Regions from separate parts of the Micromonospora sp. RTGN7 genome, predicted to be linked through region 3. Evidence: riboswitches for the same ligand, from Rfam matches in the RefSeq annotation. Region 3 holds a riboswitch; each other region holds the start of a gene.

Region 1 (4,181 bases), on a different contig from region 3:
GGGTGGAACCGGTCCGGCTGGCCGTGCCGGCGGCCGAGCTGGAACGGGCCACCGTCGCGGCGGTCACCGCGCTGCTCGACGAGGTGGACGGGACGGTCGGGGTGATCACGCCGGTGCCGCGTCGGAACGAGGTCGCCGGCTGGCTCGCCAAGCTGGCCGCGCCGCGCGTCCAGGTGGTGACCAGCCTCGAGGCCAAGGGCATGGAGTACGACGGGGTCGCGCTGGTCGCCCCGGGCGAGATCCGGGCAGACCCGGGCTCCGGGGTCCGGACGCTGTACGTGGCGCTGTCCCGGGCCACCCAGCGGCTCACCACGATCGACTCGACCGGCTGAGGCGCCCCTGGCCGGCCCGGTGGGGACACCCGACGATCACTTGCACACATTGCGATGTGAGCATACATTGGGCTCGGTCCGGATCAGAGACGGAGGGTGTCGGCGTGGGCGCAGGTCATGACCACCACCACGGGTCGGTGGCGAACGCCGCAGACCGCCATCAGGGGCGACTCTGGGCGGCCTTCGCGCTGCTCGCCACGCTGATGATCGTCGAGGCGGTGACCGCCTTCGGCACCGGCTCGTTGGCGCTGCTCTCCGACGCCGGGCACATGTTCACCGACGTGCTCGGCATCGGCATGGCGCTCGCCGCGATCACCGCCACCCGACGGGTCAGCGCCGACCCCCAGCGCACCTTCGGGCTCTACCGCCTGGAGGTGCTCGCCGCGCTCGGCAACGCCGTCCTGCTCAGCGGGGTGGCCGTCTACGTCCTCATCGAGGCGGTCCGCCGGTTCGGCAACCCTACCGAGGTGACCACCGGCCCGATGCTCGCGGTGGCCGTGCTGGGCCTGCTCGCCAACCTGGCCGCGTTCGCCCTGCTGCGCAGCGGGGCGAAGGAGAGCATCAACCTGCGTGGGGCGTACCTGGAGGTGCTGGGCGACCTGCTCGGCTCGGTCGGCGTGATCGCCGCGGCGGTGCTGATCACGGTCACCGACTGGTGGTGGGCGGACCCGCTGGTGGCCGTCGGGATCGGCGTGTTCATCCTGCCCCGCACCTGGCGGCTGGGCCGGGCAGCGGTACGCATCCTGGTCCAGGCCGCGCCGGAGCACCTCCAGGTGACGGCGGTGCACGACCGGCTGGCAGCGGTGCCCGGCGTGGTCGAGGTGCACGACCTGCACGTCTGGACGCTGACCTCCGGCATGGAGGTCGCCTCCGCCCACCTGACCATGGCGCCGGACGCCGAGGTGGGCGCGGTGCTCGCCGCGGCCCGCACCGCCCTGCACGAGGACTTCCGCATCGAGCACGCCACGTTGCAGGTGGAACCCGACGCGTCGGCGGGCCGCTGCGGCCCAGCCGGTTGGTGATGCCCCCACACCCACGCATAGCGTGGTGTATCGTACCCTCATGCCGGTTTTAGGGGTATTAGTCCGTGCAGGGGCATTAGTCCGTGCAGGGGCATTAGTCCGTGCAGGGGCATTAGTCCGCGCACCATCCGTCACGGGTGCAGCGTCGGCCCCCTGCGTACCGGTAAGCTCTGATCCGGCCTCCGCCGGGCGGCGCCCTCCGGCGCCTGCGGTGGCCGCCGCCTAATCGTCGAAGGGCGAGCCGGGGAACCATGTTCGTGGGGTGCATCCGCGTGAGCGGTAGGGATCTTCCGTCCCGAACCCGTCAGCTAACCCGGTCGGCGGCTGACGGAAGGACATACCTATGCCAGTAGTGGCACCTGCACGAAGGACCGCCGCCCGGATGGCGGCATTCCTGGCGCTGACGCTCAGCGTCGGCCTTGGAATCGGGCCGGTCGCCCCGGCCGGCGCGGCGCCGCCCACCGGCCTGCTCGCCGCGCCCGACCAGGACGAGGAGGGCGGCACGCCCGCCCTTCGCGCCCAACTGGACGCGGCCAGCAAGGGCTACCTGGAGGCCAGGAACTCCCTGGCCCGCTCGGTCACCCGGCAGCAGCAGCTCGGCGGCCAGCTCAAGACGATCGAGGCGGAGCTGACCGTCCGCAGCGCCAAGGTCGACGAGATCGCCGGCGTGGCGTACAAGTCGGGTCGGCTCAGCCCAATCTCCGCGCTGCTCACCAGCTCGAGCCCCGCCGGCTTCCTGGACCGGATCGCCGCGCTCGACGCGGTCGCCACCAACGAGGACCGAGTGCTGCGCGACCTGACGCAGACCCGGGACGAGTCCGCCCGGACCCGGCTGGCCCTCGACGGCGAGATCCGCGAGCAGCGCAAGCAGGTCGCGGTGATGAGCAAGCGCAAGGAGCAGGCCGAGCGGGCCCTCACCGTGGCCAACGAGAAGGCCGAGGAGAAGGTCACCGCCAGCGACAGCGGCGGCGGGTCGAACCGGGGCACCTCCAACGCCAACGCCGCCCCGGCGAAGCGCAACCCCGACGGATCCTGGCCGTCGGAGTCGTGCAGCGTGAACGACCCGACCCCGGCCAACGGCTGCATCACCCCGCGGACGCTGCACGCGCTCCAGCAGGCCAAGGCGGCCGGCTTCACCCGGTACGTCTCCTGCCACCGACCCAGCGGCTCCGGCGAGCACCCCAAGGGCCGGGCCTGCGACTTCGCCGCCCAGAAAGGCGGCTTCGGTGGGGTGGCCTCCGGTGGGGACCGCACCTACGGCAACAACCTGTCGGCGTACTACATCCGCAACGCCGACAGGCTGGCCGTGCTGTACGTGATCTGGTTCAAGCAGATCTGGCTGCCCAGCAGCGGCTGGAAGTCCTACAGCGGTGGCAACGGGGACCCGTCCAGCGACCACACCAACCACGTGCACCTGTCGGTGCTCTGACCCGCGCCCCGGCGACCCGCCCACGAACGACGGGTCGCCGGGGCGTCACGTCGGTGCAGGTACACCGCAGGTCGTCGACCGAGTGCCCCGCCGTTCAGGCCGGGCCGTCAGCGGTGCGGTCCAGCACCTCGCCCAGCCGCCGGGCCAGCCCGAGGTGCGCCGAACGGGCCTGCCGGAAGGCGTACCGGAACAGCGGCGCCGGGGCGGCGAGGTTGATCTCCACGTCGATCCGGACCCACCCGCCCGGTTCGTCGCGCAGCAGCGTGTGGTTACGCACCGTCGTGGCCGGCCACTGCCGAGCCACCATGACGATCTCGTCGTCGCTGACCGTCAACACGTCCGCCTGGTACGTCGTGAGAAAGCGCACCGGCCCGGCGGCGAGCCGGTCCGTGATGGCGTAGCTGGCCCGGGTGCCCGGTCGGGGCGGCAGCCGGCGCACCCGCACGATCAGTGGATGCAGCTCGCCCTGCCTGGCCGGGTCGCTGAGCAGCGCCACCGCCTCGGCCCGAGGGCAGCGGGCCTGGACCGAGTACTGGAAGCTGTCTCGCCGAAGCACGCCCTCGATCGTGCCCCACCCGCCCCTGAGAGGGAAGAGCCGGCCCGACGCGGGTCGGCCGCGCCCGCGCACGAGCGAAGGATTGTCCCGCGCTCAGGAATGTGGCGCGGGAATGCCGGCCGCAGGGCACGGGGCGCCTGACCGCCCCCGCGCCCGGAGCGCGGGAATGTCGGGCGCCCCGCCGACCGCCGGGTGCGCCCCTGCGGGGAGACGGCTCTCAGGCCCCGGGCCGCACCTCGGGCGTGGCGGCACCTGCGTAGTAGGGCTCCGGTGCGCCGAAGAGGCCCAGCAACCCGGTCACCCAGAGCTGCCGGTGCACGAATCGACTCGGCTCGGTGACGACCAACTTCACGCCGCTGACCTCGGCGGTCTGGAAGCCGGCCACCATCGCGCTGATGCCGACGGAGTCGATGAAGGTGACGAGACGCATGTTGAGCTCGATGCGGGCGGGACGCCCCTTGGCGAGCACCTCGGCAATGGCTTCGCGCACCTCGTACGCGGTATCGACGTCGATCTCACCGCGCGGGACGATCTCGATGACACCACCCGACAGGACCGACTTCACGATCGACAGGCTCACGCGAGCACCTCCACTCGCCCGTTCTACGGGGCGCCTCATCAGTACGCGGGCCGCGACCGAGAGTATTCCTCCGACGGCCTCGGTCGCCACCCCTCGGGATGAGCAATTCATGGACCAGGACGCAGCAAGCTGCCCCTTATCCGGACTTTTCGGATTCTCTTCATCAAACGAGCGACCTACCGTCGATGTCGCCGACCCAGGGTAGCGGCGACCCCCGACATTCACGCGCACCCGGTGCCCCCGGCGTGCCCAAACCCGCCGA
Region 2 (4,181 bases), on a different contig from region 3:
AGGGCCAGGTCCGTGGCATCGAGAAGATGGTCGACGAGGACCGGTACTGCATCGACGTGCTCACCCAGATCTCCGCGATCCAGGCCGCCCTGGACAAGGTCGCCCTGGGCCTGCTCGACGGGCACGCCCGGCACTGCATGCGCGAGGGTGCCGCCGAGGGTCGGGCCGACGAGATGGCCACCGAGATGATGGCCTCCGTCGGCCGCCTCATGAAGCGCGGCTGACCGCACCCACCATCCCCGGCCGGGGGACGAGCCGGAGAGACCCGTCCCCCACCACCGGCCGCTGGCGTCAGAGCCGGGCGAGGATCTTGTTCATGTCATCGATCTCGCCCTGCTGGGCGGCGACAATCTCCTGGGCCATCGCCTTGGCGTCGGCGTTCGTACCCTTCGCCAACGCCTCCTTCGCCATGGTGATCGCACCCTCGTGGTGGGCGATCATCATGGTCAGGAACTGCCGGTCGAACTCCGAGCCGGTCGCGCCTGCCAGCCTGGTCATGTCCGCGTCGGACATCATCCCGGGCATGCCGTGGTCCATCCCCGGCATCCCGTGCCCAGGCCCGTCCGACGGGACGGCGCGTCCCCATCCCGCGAGCCAGCCGGTCATGGTCGCGATCTCCGGCCCCTGGGCACCCTTGATCTGAACGGCGAGGCGCTTGACCTCGGCGTCGGCGGCCCGGGAGTCGGCCAGCTCGGCCATCTCCACCGCCTGCCGGTGGTGCGGAATCATCATCTGGGCGAACATCACGTCGGCGTCGCCGAACGTGGCAGACCCGCTCGCCGGTACGCCGCTGGTCGCGGCAGGCGGCGTGTCGTGGCCGGAGGAGGCGTGGTCGGCGGAACCGCAGGCGGTCAGGGCCAGGGCGGCGGTGAGCGCCCCGCCGGCCAGGGCGGCGCGGCGCGCGATCGTACGATTGGTCACGGTCTGGATCCTTCGGTGTCGAGTGCGTACGCAGGCAGGACGGGGACCCGGCCGCCGGCAGCAGAGGCCGGCGCCCGCGTCGGGCGTCCTACGTACGCGACACCGAGATCTCGGCCAGCCACAGGCCGATCGGCCGGGGCGGTGGGGCACGCGGACCGGCGGACGGCCCGCCGGGCCGACGGGCGGACAGGCCGGCCGACCGCACCCCGCCGAGCAGGAGCACGGCCACGAGCAGCGCCACCGCGAGCGCGCCGAACACCGCCAGGCAGATGCTCCAACCGGGCGGGCCGGCACCAGGATCGCCGGCGGGCAGCCACGCCGTCGGGCACCCGTCCACCGGGCAGCCACCGGACGGCACCCGCACCGGACCGACCCGCATCAGGCCGACGAGGAACACGGCGCCGCCCGTGGCGTGGCCGACGGATGGGGCCGCGCCCGTGGCGTGGCCGACGGGGAAGGCCATGCCCATCACGTCCGTCACGGCGGAGACCCTGAAAGTGGCGGAGGCGGCCGGATGTGCGCCGGCAGGCCCGGGCCGGTCGTGGCCACCACCATGGCCCCCGCCGGCGTGGCCGAGGGTGTGCATCCCGGCCAGCCCGACCAGGGTGCAGAGCAGCAGCACGAGCCGGGCCCACCGCCCGGCAGTCAGCACCGTCGCCGTCCGCACCCCGTCCACGCTAGCCGGCCAGACCGGGCTGTCCGCGCCGAACCCCACGACACCGCCCCCCCGGTCCCGGGCCGCCACGTCCCGGCGCAACGATCGGGCCGGATGTGTGCGCGACCTGCGTTCCCAGGCGAGAATGGCTATCATTCCGGGCGATGGTCGTCCGGACTCCGCATCGCCCGCCCCGCGCACCCCGCCGGGTGGCGCCCGACCCGGCGGCCGGACCGCTGCCACACCGCCCCGGCCCGCCGGGCGTGACGGCGTGGGCACCCGGGCAAACGTGCCCGCCGCAGCCGGAGACGCCGCAGGACGGGCTGGGCCGGGCGCGCAGGACGGCCCGTACGGCGCGGTCACCGTCCGGATGGGACAGGGGCCGGACGCGGGACAGCAGGTCGAGCTGACCGACCCGTCGTCGGACACATACAACATCGCCGAGCATCAGCGCGGCACCCCGCTGGCCTGGCTGGCGGTGGTGGTCAGCGCGGCCGGCCGGACGGCCCGGGCGGCCCGGCCCGACCCCACCACCCCTCGGCCCCCTGGGCCGATCAAGAAAGGAGCACGGACAGCACATGGTGACACTCCGCAGCGTGACCGGCAGTGGCGTCGCGCGTGAGAACCACGTCACTGATTACCGACAGCGATTACGAAATGACGCCTTTAGTTGGTATCCGGACGTAGATCCCCAGGCGGACTCTCGGGTAACCTCGCTGCCGGTCACCGCCGAAGGCGCGCAGCGGCGCCTGCGGTGCCGCCGCCCAATCGCCGAGAGGCGAACCGGGGAACCAGGTAACTGGGGTGAATCCGCGACAGCGGTAGGGGCCACTTCCGCCCCGAACCCGTCAGCTAACCCGGTCGGCGGTCGATGGAAGGGAACACTGTGACGGCACCCCTGCGCCGCTGGTTGACACCTGTGGTGGCCGTGTTCGCCGCGTTCGCGATTCTCGCCGGACCGGCAGCCCCAGCGTTCGCCGCGCCCTCCACCCCCAAACCCTCGGGGCACGAGGAGGACGACGAGCCCAAGCTGATCACTGACGTCATCGAGGCGGCCAACCGGGAATACACCCAGGCCAAGACGAAGCTCGAGAAGTCCAAGAAGCTCCAGCTTCAGCGCACCAAGGAGGTGAAGCAGGCCGAACAGGAACTGACCGCGCTCATCCCGCAGGTCAGCGAGATGGCCGCCCGGTCGTACCGGACCGGGCGGATCGGCCCGCTGACGGTGCTGCTGGACAGCGGCGGCCCGGACTCGTTCGTCAAGCGCGCCACCGCCCTCGACCAGCTCAACATGATCAACGCCCGGAAGCTCGCCGAGGTCAACGAGGCCAAGGAGCGCGCGGAGCAGGCCAAGCTCGCGCTCGACGCCGAGATCCGCGAGCAGCAGAAGCAGACCTCGATCATGGCGAAGAAGAAGTACGACGCCGAGAAGTCCCTCGCGCTGGTCGGCGGCGAGGGTTTCACCGGCGGCCTGGTCAACGCCACGTCCCCGGTCGCAAAGATCGCGCCGGGCCTGGGCTCGGACGGCGACTGGCGCTCCGAGTCGTGCAGCGCGGACGACCCGACCACCTCCGGCTGCATCACGCCGCGCACACTGCACGCGTACAAGGAGACCAAGAAGGCCGGCTTCAAACGCTTCGTCGGCTGCTACCGACCGGGTGGGCCGTGGGAACACCCCAAGGGCCGGGCCTGCGACTGGTCGCTGCAGAACAGCGGGTTCTCCTCCTGGCACAACAACGACACCCGGATGTACGGCAACAACCTCGCCGCGTTCCTCATCCGCAACGCCGACCGGCTCGGCATCTACTACGTCATCTGGAACCGGCAGATCTGGTTCCCGGCGACCGGCTGGAAGTCCTACAGCGGGCCCTCCAACCACACGGACCACGTGCACATGTCGCTGCTCTGACGAGCCCACCACGCGATCGAGGGCCGTCCCGCCGCCGTGCGGGGCGGCCCTCGCCGGGTCGCGGCCCGCGGAGCGCCTCAGGCCGCGGAGCGCCTCAGGCCGCAGCCGGGGCCGCACCCCGGGCCGGGGGGACGGCCGGGGCGGCCACCGAGGCGTCGCTGACCACCGAGGCGTCGCTGACGGCCGGTACTGCGGCCACCGTCCGCACCTCGCCCGCGTTGAGCCGGTACGACATCCCGACCACCGTGCACCGCCCGGCGGCGACCTCGGCCGCCAGCATGGACGAGCGGGCGAGCATCGCCTCGACGGTCTGTGCGATGTGGATGTCCACGATCCCGTTGATGTCCTCGACCCCGCGCTCGGCGGCCCTGCGCAGGCTCGGCACCACGGCGTCCACTACGGCCCCCAGATGGCCGGCGGGCGGCTTGCCGCTGCTGACCGCCGCCCTGGCGACCTGAACGGCGCCGCAGGAGTCGTGGCCGAGCACCACGACCAGGGGTACGCCCAGCTCGGTCACCGCGTACTCGACGCTGCCGAGCACCTCGGGGCCGATGGTGTGCCCGGCGGTGCGGACCACGAAGAGGTCGCCCAGTCCCCGGTCGAAGATGATCTCGGCGGCCAGCCGGGAGTCGGAGCAGCCGACGATCACCGCGAACGGATGCTGGCCGTCGGCGACGGCGGCGCGGTGGCCGGCGT
Region 3 (4,181 bases):
CTTCACCGCCTGCACGGACCGGTCCAGGTCTGCCGAGTAGAGCAGCACCAACGGGCCACCCGCCCGGACTTCCTGATCCGCACACAGACCGCCGACTTCGGGCGCGGAGTCACCGTGCGGGCTCCGGATGCCGGCGTACCCCGGCCCGTAGTCGTTGAACTGCCAGGCGAACGCTTCGGCGTAGAAGCGCTTGGCCAGGTCGAGGTCGGTGACCGTGAACTCCATGTAGTCGATGGCGTGGTGTCGATGCGGATATGGCTCAGACATGTTCCGCATCGTGCCCGCCGGGTACGACAACTGATCTCCACGCTGGAGAGTGAGGTCCGCTGGCTGGACCACGTCGAGGCGACTGTGCTGCGGCGGGCGCGACTTCGCCGGGCGCCGTTGAAGACCGTGGCCGGTATGTCTCGCTGTCGCCGAACCGGTCGCGGACCGCGTCGACGATCCGGTCGGCGGGACGCGCGCAGCGACCGGTACACCAGCCGGCGCAGGTCGGCCGGCGCGTCGGTGAGCAGCGGGCGGAGGTCGTCGGCCGTGAGCCAACCGGCGCGCAGCTCCGCGAGCACCGCGGCCAGCCTGCCGGCGGCGGCGAGGGGCCGGGCCCGGGCGGCGAGCGCGTGGTCATCCGCTGCCGGTACGGCAGGTCGTCGAGGTCGTCGAGGTCGTCGAGCAGGGCGGTGGTGGGGCGCGACATCGCGACAGCCTGCCCGTGATCGGCGCCGCCCGCCGACCCGTTTTCTCGTGATCGTGTGCTGATTCGGCGCCAGCGTCGCCGCCGATCCGCCGGTGACACCTGCACTGGCGCCTTTGCTCTGCTGCCCCCTGCGCGACACGCGGGGACCGCGACGGTTCCTGCCGTCCGCTCGTGCTGGCCTGTGAGGCGACTGCGCGGTACTGGTCGTTGCGGTGACGGCAGCAGAGCAAAGGGGACGAGTGGGCATGACCCATCCGGCACCCGGGCCGTCTGGACGCCTGCCCCGCCAGGGTCCGTGTCGAAGTCGGTTACCGCCGCTCGTTGATCGCGGCGACGTGCACGGGGCCTGCCCCACCCCGCGCCCAAGCCCGCCCAGTCGAGGGGCCGGGTTGTCGGTGCCCCGGGGGGACTGCCAAGCGCCCGGCCGGAGGACCGGCCGGGCGCTTGGCCTTGCGGGGTGCCGGGTCGAACCGACCCGCCCCGGGTGGGTCAGAGGCTGAGCCGCTGACCCGGGAAGATCAGGTTCGGGTGCTCGCCCACGACCCGCTCGTTCTTCTCCCACAGCGCGCGCCAGCCGCCCCGCACGCTCTGGGCCCCGGCGATCTCGGACAGGGTGTCGCCCGACCGGACCACGTAGGTCTTTCCGCCACCGGTCGGTGCGCTCTTCGTGGTGCTCTTCGTGGTGCTCTTCGTGGTGTCCCGCTTGCTGCGCGAGGCCGGCTTCTCGGTCCGCGTGGACCGCTCCTTCGGGGCGGCCTTCGACTCCGAGTTCTCCGACCTGGGGCTGGCCTTCGTCGAGCCGCCCTTCTTGCCGCAGGTCGGCCACGCCCCGATGCCCTGCCCGTCGAGCACCTTCTCGGCGATACGAATCTGCTCGCCGCGGGTGGCCAGGTCGGCGCGGGCGGCGTACTTCTTGCCGCCGTAGCCGGCCCACGTGCCCGCCGAGAACTGGAGGCCGCCGTAGTAGCCGTTGCCGGTGTTGATGTGCCAGTTGCCGCTGGACTCGCACTGGGCAATCGCGTCCCAGTTGACCGCGGCCTGGGCCGGCGCGGCCGGGCCGAAGAGGGCGACGGCCCCGGCGACGGCGCCCGCCGCGACGGTACCGACGGCGGCGCGGCGAGCGGTGACCCGACGGTGTCGGGCGGTGTGTTCAGTAGCCATGTGTGATTCCTCCACGCCGACGAGGTGAGCTGTCGGGTTCGGGCCGAGGAGCCCGGCCGCCACAGGCGGCTTCACCCCGAGGTGCGATGCACCGAGGAACGTGTGGTTCCCCCGCTCCTGCCATGGATCAAAGGAAACCGACGGCCGGCGGCAGGATTAGGCGTTACCGACCGTGGTGACCGCGTTGGCGGACTCGATCGACGTTAGGCACCGTCGGTGATGATTGCCCACCTCTTGTGAAGTTCTTCACCCGCTCGAGCGAACGGCCGCACCGTCGACTTGCGAGGCGGTACCAGCCATGCAGGGCGATCAGAGGTCCGAGTTCGATCAGGATGCAAGGCGATCGGGCACCTCGGGACGCTACTCAGCGTTATGTCGGTCCGATAGCGCACATCGGACGCCCGACACCGTCGGTGAACGCCGAAGGCTCAGTGGGACGGGCGTGGACCGAGCCCGGCGACGGCGGTGTCGGTCGCGCAGCTCAACTCCCCGGGTGCCAGTTGCACCCAGGCCGGCCGCCACACCTCGACCGCCCGCCGTCCACGCGGGCTGGCCTCATTTTCCCGTCCGCTCCGCCGCCCGAGGACCCGCACGAGAGGGGTGTGAACGACGCGCGCCGGGCATCCACGGTCGACGGTGTCGACCGGGAGCCCGGCGCGCGGGGCGTTTCGGCGGCTACAGGGTACGGGCCAGCCGGTCGGCGAGGATGCGGGTGAAGCGGGACGGGTCGGCCAACTCGCCGCCCTCGGCGAGCAACGCCATCCCGTACAGCAGCTCAGCGGTGTCGGTGAGCGCATCGGACCCGGCGGCGTCCTGCTCGTGGGCCTTGCGCAGCCCCTCGACCAGCGGGTGCCCCGGGTTGAGCTCCAGGATCCGCTTGACCTGCGGCACCTCGTGGCCCATCGCCCGGTACATCTTCTCCAGCGTCGGCGTGATGTCGTGGGCGTCGCCCACCACGCAGGCCGGCGAACTGGTCAGCCGGGTGGAGAGCCGCACCTCCTTGACGCTGCCGGAGAGCTTCTCGGTCATCCAGGTCAGCAGCTCGGCGTACTCCTGGCGCTGCTGCTCGCGGGCGGCCTCAGTCTCCTGCTTCTCCTCCTCGGTGTCCAGGTCGACCTGGCCCTTGGCGATGGAACGCAGCGGCTTGCCGTCGAACTGCCCGACCCGCTCCACCCAGACCTCGTCCACCGGGTCGGTGAGGATGAGCACCTCGTAGCCCTTGGCCCGGAACGCCTCGATGTGCGGCGAGTTCTCGATCATCGACCGGGAATCCCCGGTCATGTAGTAGATGTCGCCCTGGCCGTCCTTCATCCGCTCCACGTAGTCACGCAGGCCGGTCAGCTCCGCCGGGTCGTGGGTGGAGGCGACGGAGACGACGTCGAGGATCGCCTCGGTGTTGTCCGGGTCGTCGAGCAGGCCCTCCTTGAGCGCCGGGCCGAACTCCGCCCAGAAGGTGTGGTACTTCTCGGCCTCGTTGGCCTTCATCTCCTTGACGGTGGCGAGGATCTTCTTCACCAACCGGCGGCGGACCGCTTGGATCTGGCGGTCCTGCTGGAGGATCTCCCGGGAGATGTTCAACGACAGGTCGTGCGCGTCGACGACACCCTTGACGAAGCGCAGGTAGTTCGGCATCAGCGCGTCGCAGTCATCCATGATGAACACGCGCTTGACGTAGAGCTGCACCCCGCGACGGGCCTGCGGGGCGAACAGGTCGACCGGGGCGTGCGAGGGCAGGAAGAGCAGCGCCTCGTACTCGAAGGTGCCCTCGCCCTTCATGTGGATCGTCTCGAGAGGGTCGGCCCAGTCGTGGCTGACATGCTTGTAGAACTCGTTGTACTCGGCCTCGTCGACCTCGCTGCGCGGGCGGGCCCAGAGCGCCTTCATCGAGTTGAGGGTCTGCACCTCGCTGGTGGTCGCCCCGTCCTCGCCCGGGCGCTGCACCGTCATCCGGATCGGCCAGGCGATGAAGTCGGAGTACCGCTTGACGATCTCGCGGATCTTCCAGTCGGCGGCGTAGTCGTACAGGTGGTCGTCGCTGTCCTCCGGCTTGAGGTGGACGGTGACTGCCGTACCCTGCGGGGCATCGTCGATGGTCTCCACGACGTACGTGCCCTCGCCGGTGGACTCCCAGCGGGTGCCCTCGGCCTCCCCTGCGCGGCGGGACACCAGGGTCACCTTGTCGGCGACCATGAAGGTGGCGTAGAAACCGACCCCGAACTGCCCGATCAGGTCCGCGGACCCGGCCGCGTCCTTCGACTCGCGCAGCTTGGCCAGCAGCTCGGCCGTGCCGGACTTGGCGATGGTGCCGATCAGGCTGACGACGTCG
Region 4 (4,181 bases), on a different contig from region 3:
GCGGCCATCCCGGGCGTTCCGGGCGGTCGGCCCACCTTTCCGGTGAAGACCGGGCGATCGGGACGTCACGACACGCCCGGCGGTGGTGCGTCGTGCGGTCGGTTTCGGTAGCGTGACCGTGTGCTGCCCGTCGCGCTGACCTGTCCCCTCTGGTGGGTCGCGCGCTGGACCGCCCGGATGCTGACCAGCCTTGCCGTCGCGGTCGCCTTCTCGCTGGGTGCCGGGCCGCTGCCCATCGATGCGGCGCTGCCCGTCGGCGCCGCCCCCGACGCCGCAGCCCCGGCCTGGTCTCCCGCCGGCGCACTTCCCGCCAGCGGGGTGCCCACGGTCGGCTCCGCCCCGGCCGTCAGAGTGTTCCCGCTCGGCTCCGGCCGGGCCGCCGCCGCCCCGGCCGGCTGGATCCCCGTCGGCGCGGTCCCGGTCGGCCCGGCGGGTCGGCCCGTGCTCCGCCCGGCCACGCCACGGCGGGCGCCGGCCGGCCTCGCCCCGGCCACCGTCGGCTCCCGCGCGCCACCGCGCGGCTGACCCGCCCGCGGGCCGCGCCCGCGACGCCGTCGTCTCCGCACCTCACCACCGCACCGATCCGCCCGGCCCCGGCGGCGCCCCGCGCCCCCACTCCGCGGCGTGCGGTCCCGCCTTCCGCAGCCTCTTTCCGTAGGTGCCGACCATGGACATCGTTCTCTACCAGTTCCTCGTCGAGGTGCCGCTGGCCGCCGCCATCTGGTCGGTGCTGCTCGTGGTGGCGCTCACCGTGCTCACCGTCCTGGTCGCCCGCCCGGAGCGGGACCGGCCGACGGACGAGCCCGCCCCGCCCGCCGTCGATCTGGCCGCGCAGGAGGCCGTCGACCTGCGCCGGTACGCCGAGGAGGTGGCGGTGGCCGCCGCCGGGGCGGCCCAGACGGCCCGGCGACGCCGCGACGCGTGGCTCGCGGCCCAGGACACGGTCGAGCGGGCCTGGCAGGCGTACGACGAGGCGGAGGCCGCCGCCCGGCGTCTCCGTGGCGCGCATGCCCTGCCGCCGCCGCGCACCCCGCGTACCCCCGCCGAGTACGCCGCCCGCGAGCGCTGGCTGCACCACGCCGCCACCGCCGCCCACCTGCGCGGCGAGCTGTCCATCCGAGAGCTCTGCGACGTCTTCGCGCACCGGGGCGGCTGGGATCCCCGGCTGCACCCGGTGGAACAGGAGGTCGTGCTGGCCCGTGCGGTGCGGGACGGAAAGCAGTCCGGGTACCGGGCGGCGGCGGCCCGGGAGCGAACGGCGTGGCGGGACGCCGACCTGGCCGCCGAGGCCGCTGTGGCGCTCTCCGCCGAGGCGTACGCCGCCGCGCAGCGGGCCCGCCCGGTCGTGGCGCCCGCCGCGCGGGCGGCCACGGCGCCAGCCCGACCGGCCGTTCCGGCCGCCGCCCGCTGGCGTCCGGCCCGCATCGGCTGACCCCACCGCCCCGGCCCTCGGTCGTGCCGGCCCTCGCCCCGGTTGCCCGGTTTTTGGTCGTGCCCGGCCCCGCCTGTGTGCCCTGATCCCGTGAGCCCGGTCACATCGACGCGGAAACGGGCACCGGCGCCGTGCCGGCCCAAAGCCGACGCAATTCGCCGACGATCACGACCGGTTGTCCGATTGTTCGCCCTCCGCGCCGGATAGGGCCCTCATCCTATTGAGCCGCGTCAGTTCATCTGTCCACCGAAAGAAAGCTGAATGGCGCATGTTTAAGCAGGTGGCGGTGGGTTGGCAGGCTTCCGGCCGGCCAGTAATGTCGGGCCGTCTGGTGCGGTAACCGATCGCAAGAGGCGACGCCGCGCCGACCCGCTCAATCGTGAAATTTACGAACCGGGGAACCAGTGCACGTTGGGGTGAATCCGCGGGCTTCGGCCCATGGTAGGGCGATCTTCCCGCCCGAATCCGTCAGCTAACCCGGTAGGCGGTCTCGGAAGGAGTGCCATCCTCGTGCAGCACGATTCCACCCCTCGGTTGTTCCTCCCACACGGTGCCGTGGTGCCCGCGTCCGTCGCCCCAGGGCTGACGAGCTGACCGTCGCATCCGCCCCGCGCCCGCCTGACCGGGCGTCTGTTCAGAGCGGTCCCCACCGGCCTACGGGCGTGTCGTCCGCGCCGTCATACGGCGACGTACGCCCGGGTGCCTCCGCTCTCCACCCCCGTCCCTGGAGGAACACGTGAACGATCACCTCAAGCGGCAGTTGCGGCGGCTCGCCGGCGAGCGCCCGTACCAGGTCGTCGCCGGTTCGGCCGTGGCGCTGGTGCTGGCCTCCGGCACCAGCGCGCTGCTGGCCGGCTCCGATGACGCCCCCGCCCCCCGACACACCACGGCGGCCGCAGCCGAGATCGCGCCCCGCCTCGACGGCACCGTCAGCCGCGCCCAGGCCCGGGCCACCGCGAGTGCGTCGCCGAGCGCCACGCCGTCGCCGAGCGCCACCTCGGCGACCCCGGATCCCGATCTGACCACCAAGGCCGCCCCGCGCAAGACCACGGCGAAGCCGGCCGCCTCGAAGTCGCCGTCGTCGAAGGTCCTCGACTACGACTACGCGGCCCAGACCACCTACTACTACTGCGGCCCCGCGGCGGTGCGTAACGCGCTCTCCGCCACTGGCGTCAAGAGCACCCAGGACGCGCTGGCAGCCGACCTCGGCACCACCGAGATGGGCACGAACTCGGCCGCTGACACCACCCGGGTGCTCAATGAGATGGTCGAGGGCGACAACCCGTACCGCACCCGGATGATCTCGGGTGGCTCCGCTACCTCGGCCCAGATCGACCGGCTCCAGGCCGACGTGGTGAAGGCGGTCGCCGCCGGCCGGGGGGTCGTGGCGAACATCGCCGGGGACGCCACCGACGTCAACGGCGGCTGGCACTCCTTCCCCGGTGGTCACTACATCGCCGTCGTCGGCTACCGCAACGACGGCCGCACCGTACGCATCGCCGACTCGGCTGACCCGTCCCTCCCGTCGTACTGGGTCAGCACCATCACCCTGGCCCACTGGACGGCCACCAGAGGCTACTCGGCCTAACACCCACCCCACCCCGGTATCGGCCCGGGCCAGGACAGCCTGGCCCGGGCCGATCCCTGCCTTGGCCCCGGCCCGGTCCGGGCCGGCCTTGTCCGGGCCGGACCGCGGTCAGGGGGTGGGGGTGAGGGGGGAGCGGGGGGCGCGGGGAAGCGGTGGGGTTGCGGTGGGGGTCAGTTCCTGGCGGGCCGCTGACAGGAACGCCTCGGCATACTCCTGCGCAGGGAAGTCGCCCAGGTAGCGGGCGCGGGTGGTCCAGCGAGTCGCCGCCCGGGAGTCGCTGTCCAGCAGGTCGACCAGCACCTCGTCGAGGTTGGCCGCGTCGCGCCGCAGCACGTAGCCCGAGCCGGCCAGCGGGAACCGCTCGACGAACCGGTCGCCGTCGCCGCCCATGTCCGTCACCGCGTACGGCTTGCCGGAGTAGAGGTAGTCGGAGATGACCCCGGATACGTCCGACACCAGCGCGTCGGAGCGGTTCACGCACTCGACCAGGGACAGCTCCCGGCTGGCCGCCGCGCCCCAGACGTGCTGCCGCCCGGTGCGGGCCCGGTCCGCGGCCAGCAGCTCCGTGAGCCGGGCGAGCTGCCGCGCCGACGCCGGGTTCTGCGCGGTGTACGGGTGGGCGCGAAGGATCACCGTCGCGCCCCGGGCCAGCAGCCCGCGCAGGATCGTCCCGGCTACCGGCAGGGAGCAGTAGTTCGCGTCGGCGTGGTGCCCGGTCCAGGTCGGGGTGTAGAGCACCGTCGGGTTGCCCAGGCCGGTGACCGGCTCCCGGCGTACCTCGATCGACTCGACCTGCGGGCGGCCGACCACGACGAACTTCTCCGCCGGGATGTCCACCCCGGCGCGGGCGTACCGGTCGATCGCGGCCGGACCGGCCACGAAGATCCGGTCGAAGATCGCCGAGACCGGGTTGGCGCTGGGCGCCTTGTCGCTGTCGCCGTGGTGGATCTGCACGTGGGTGAGCTGGGGGAACCGGATGCAGTGGCTGTTCTTCGCCCCGTGGTTGACGTAGAACGCCACCCTCAGGCTCGGCACCAGCGCCTCGTCCATCGTCTTCAGGGTGGGGCAGTAGACCACCGGCGCGGTGGTGGCCGCGGCGATCGGGGCGAGGAACTCCGGCTCCCGCACCATCACGAGGAACGGCCGGCCGATCCGCTCCAG

Evidence for each region. A riboswitch is a leader RNA that binds a small molecule or an ion and turns the genes downstream of it on or off. The one in region 3 is predicted to bind cyclic di-AMP.
Region 1: linked by a shared signal. The riboswitch ahead of SNR22_RS12945 (hypothetical protein) and the one ahead of SNR22_RS21935 (transglycosylase family protein) in region 3 are both predicted to bind cyclic di-AMP.
Region 2: linked by a shared signal. The riboswitch ahead of SNR22_RS19875 (hypothetical protein) and the one ahead of SNR22_RS21935 (transglycosylase family protein) in region 3 are both predicted to bind cyclic di-AMP.
Region 4: linked by a shared signal. The riboswitch ahead of SNR22_RS22445 (C39 family peptidase) and the one ahead of SNR22_RS21935 (transglycosylase family protein) in region 3 are both predicted to bind cyclic di-AMP.

The regions. Positions count from the first base shown of each region.
Region 1 is NZ_JAPZLF010000007.1:197,156-201,336, reverse strand. Features, by position in the region: gene SNR22_RS12955 (HelD family protein) at 1-332, shown strand, start outside; gene SNR22_RS12950 (cation diffusion facilitator family transporter) at 437-1,354, shown strand; cyclic di-AMP (ydaO/yuaA leader) riboswitch at 1,564-1,693, shown strand; gene SNR22_RS12945 (hypothetical protein) at 1,698-2,783, shown strand; gene SNR22_RS12940 (SRPBCC family protein) at 2,878-3,339, opposite strand; gene SNR22_RS12935 (STAS domain-containing protein) at 3,557-3,919, opposite strand.
Region 2 is NZ_JAPZLF010000013.1:48,114-52,294, forward strand. Features, by position in the region: gene SNR22_RS19855 (metal-sensitive transcriptional regulator) at 1-224, shown strand, start outside; gene SNR22_RS19860 (DUF305 domain-containing protein) at 292-921, opposite strand; gene SNR22_RS19865 (hypothetical protein) at 1,010-1,732, opposite strand; gene SNR22_RS19870 (hypothetical protein) at 1,848-2,198, shown strand; cyclic di-AMP (ydaO/yuaA leader) riboswitch at 2,328-2,459, shown strand; gene SNR22_RS19875 (hypothetical protein) at 2,463-3,485, shown strand; gene SNR22_RS19880 (carbonic anhydrase) at 3,580-4,181, opposite strand, start outside.
Region 3 is NZ_JAPZLF010000016.1:82,266-86,446, reverse strand. Features, by position in the region: gene SNR22_RS21940 (VOC family protein) at 1-267, opposite strand, end outside; gene SNR22_RS21935 (transglycosylase family protein) at 1,184-1,855, opposite strand; cyclic di-AMP (ydaO/yuaA leader) riboswitch at 1,855-2,028, opposite strand; gene htpG (molecular chaperone HtpG) at 2,531-4,181, opposite strand, start outside.
Region 4 is NZ_JAPZLF010000017.1:68,673-72,853, forward strand. Features, by position in the region: gene SNR22_RS22435 (hypothetical protein) at 121-525, shown strand; gene SNR22_RS22440 (hypothetical protein) at 668-1,432, shown strand; cyclic di-AMP (ydaO/yuaA leader) riboswitch at 1,793-1,934, shown strand; gene SNR22_RS22445 (C39 family peptidase) at 2,157-3,020, shown strand; gene SNR22_RS22450 (CDP-glycerol glycerophosphotransferase family protein) at 3,129-4,181, opposite strand, start outside.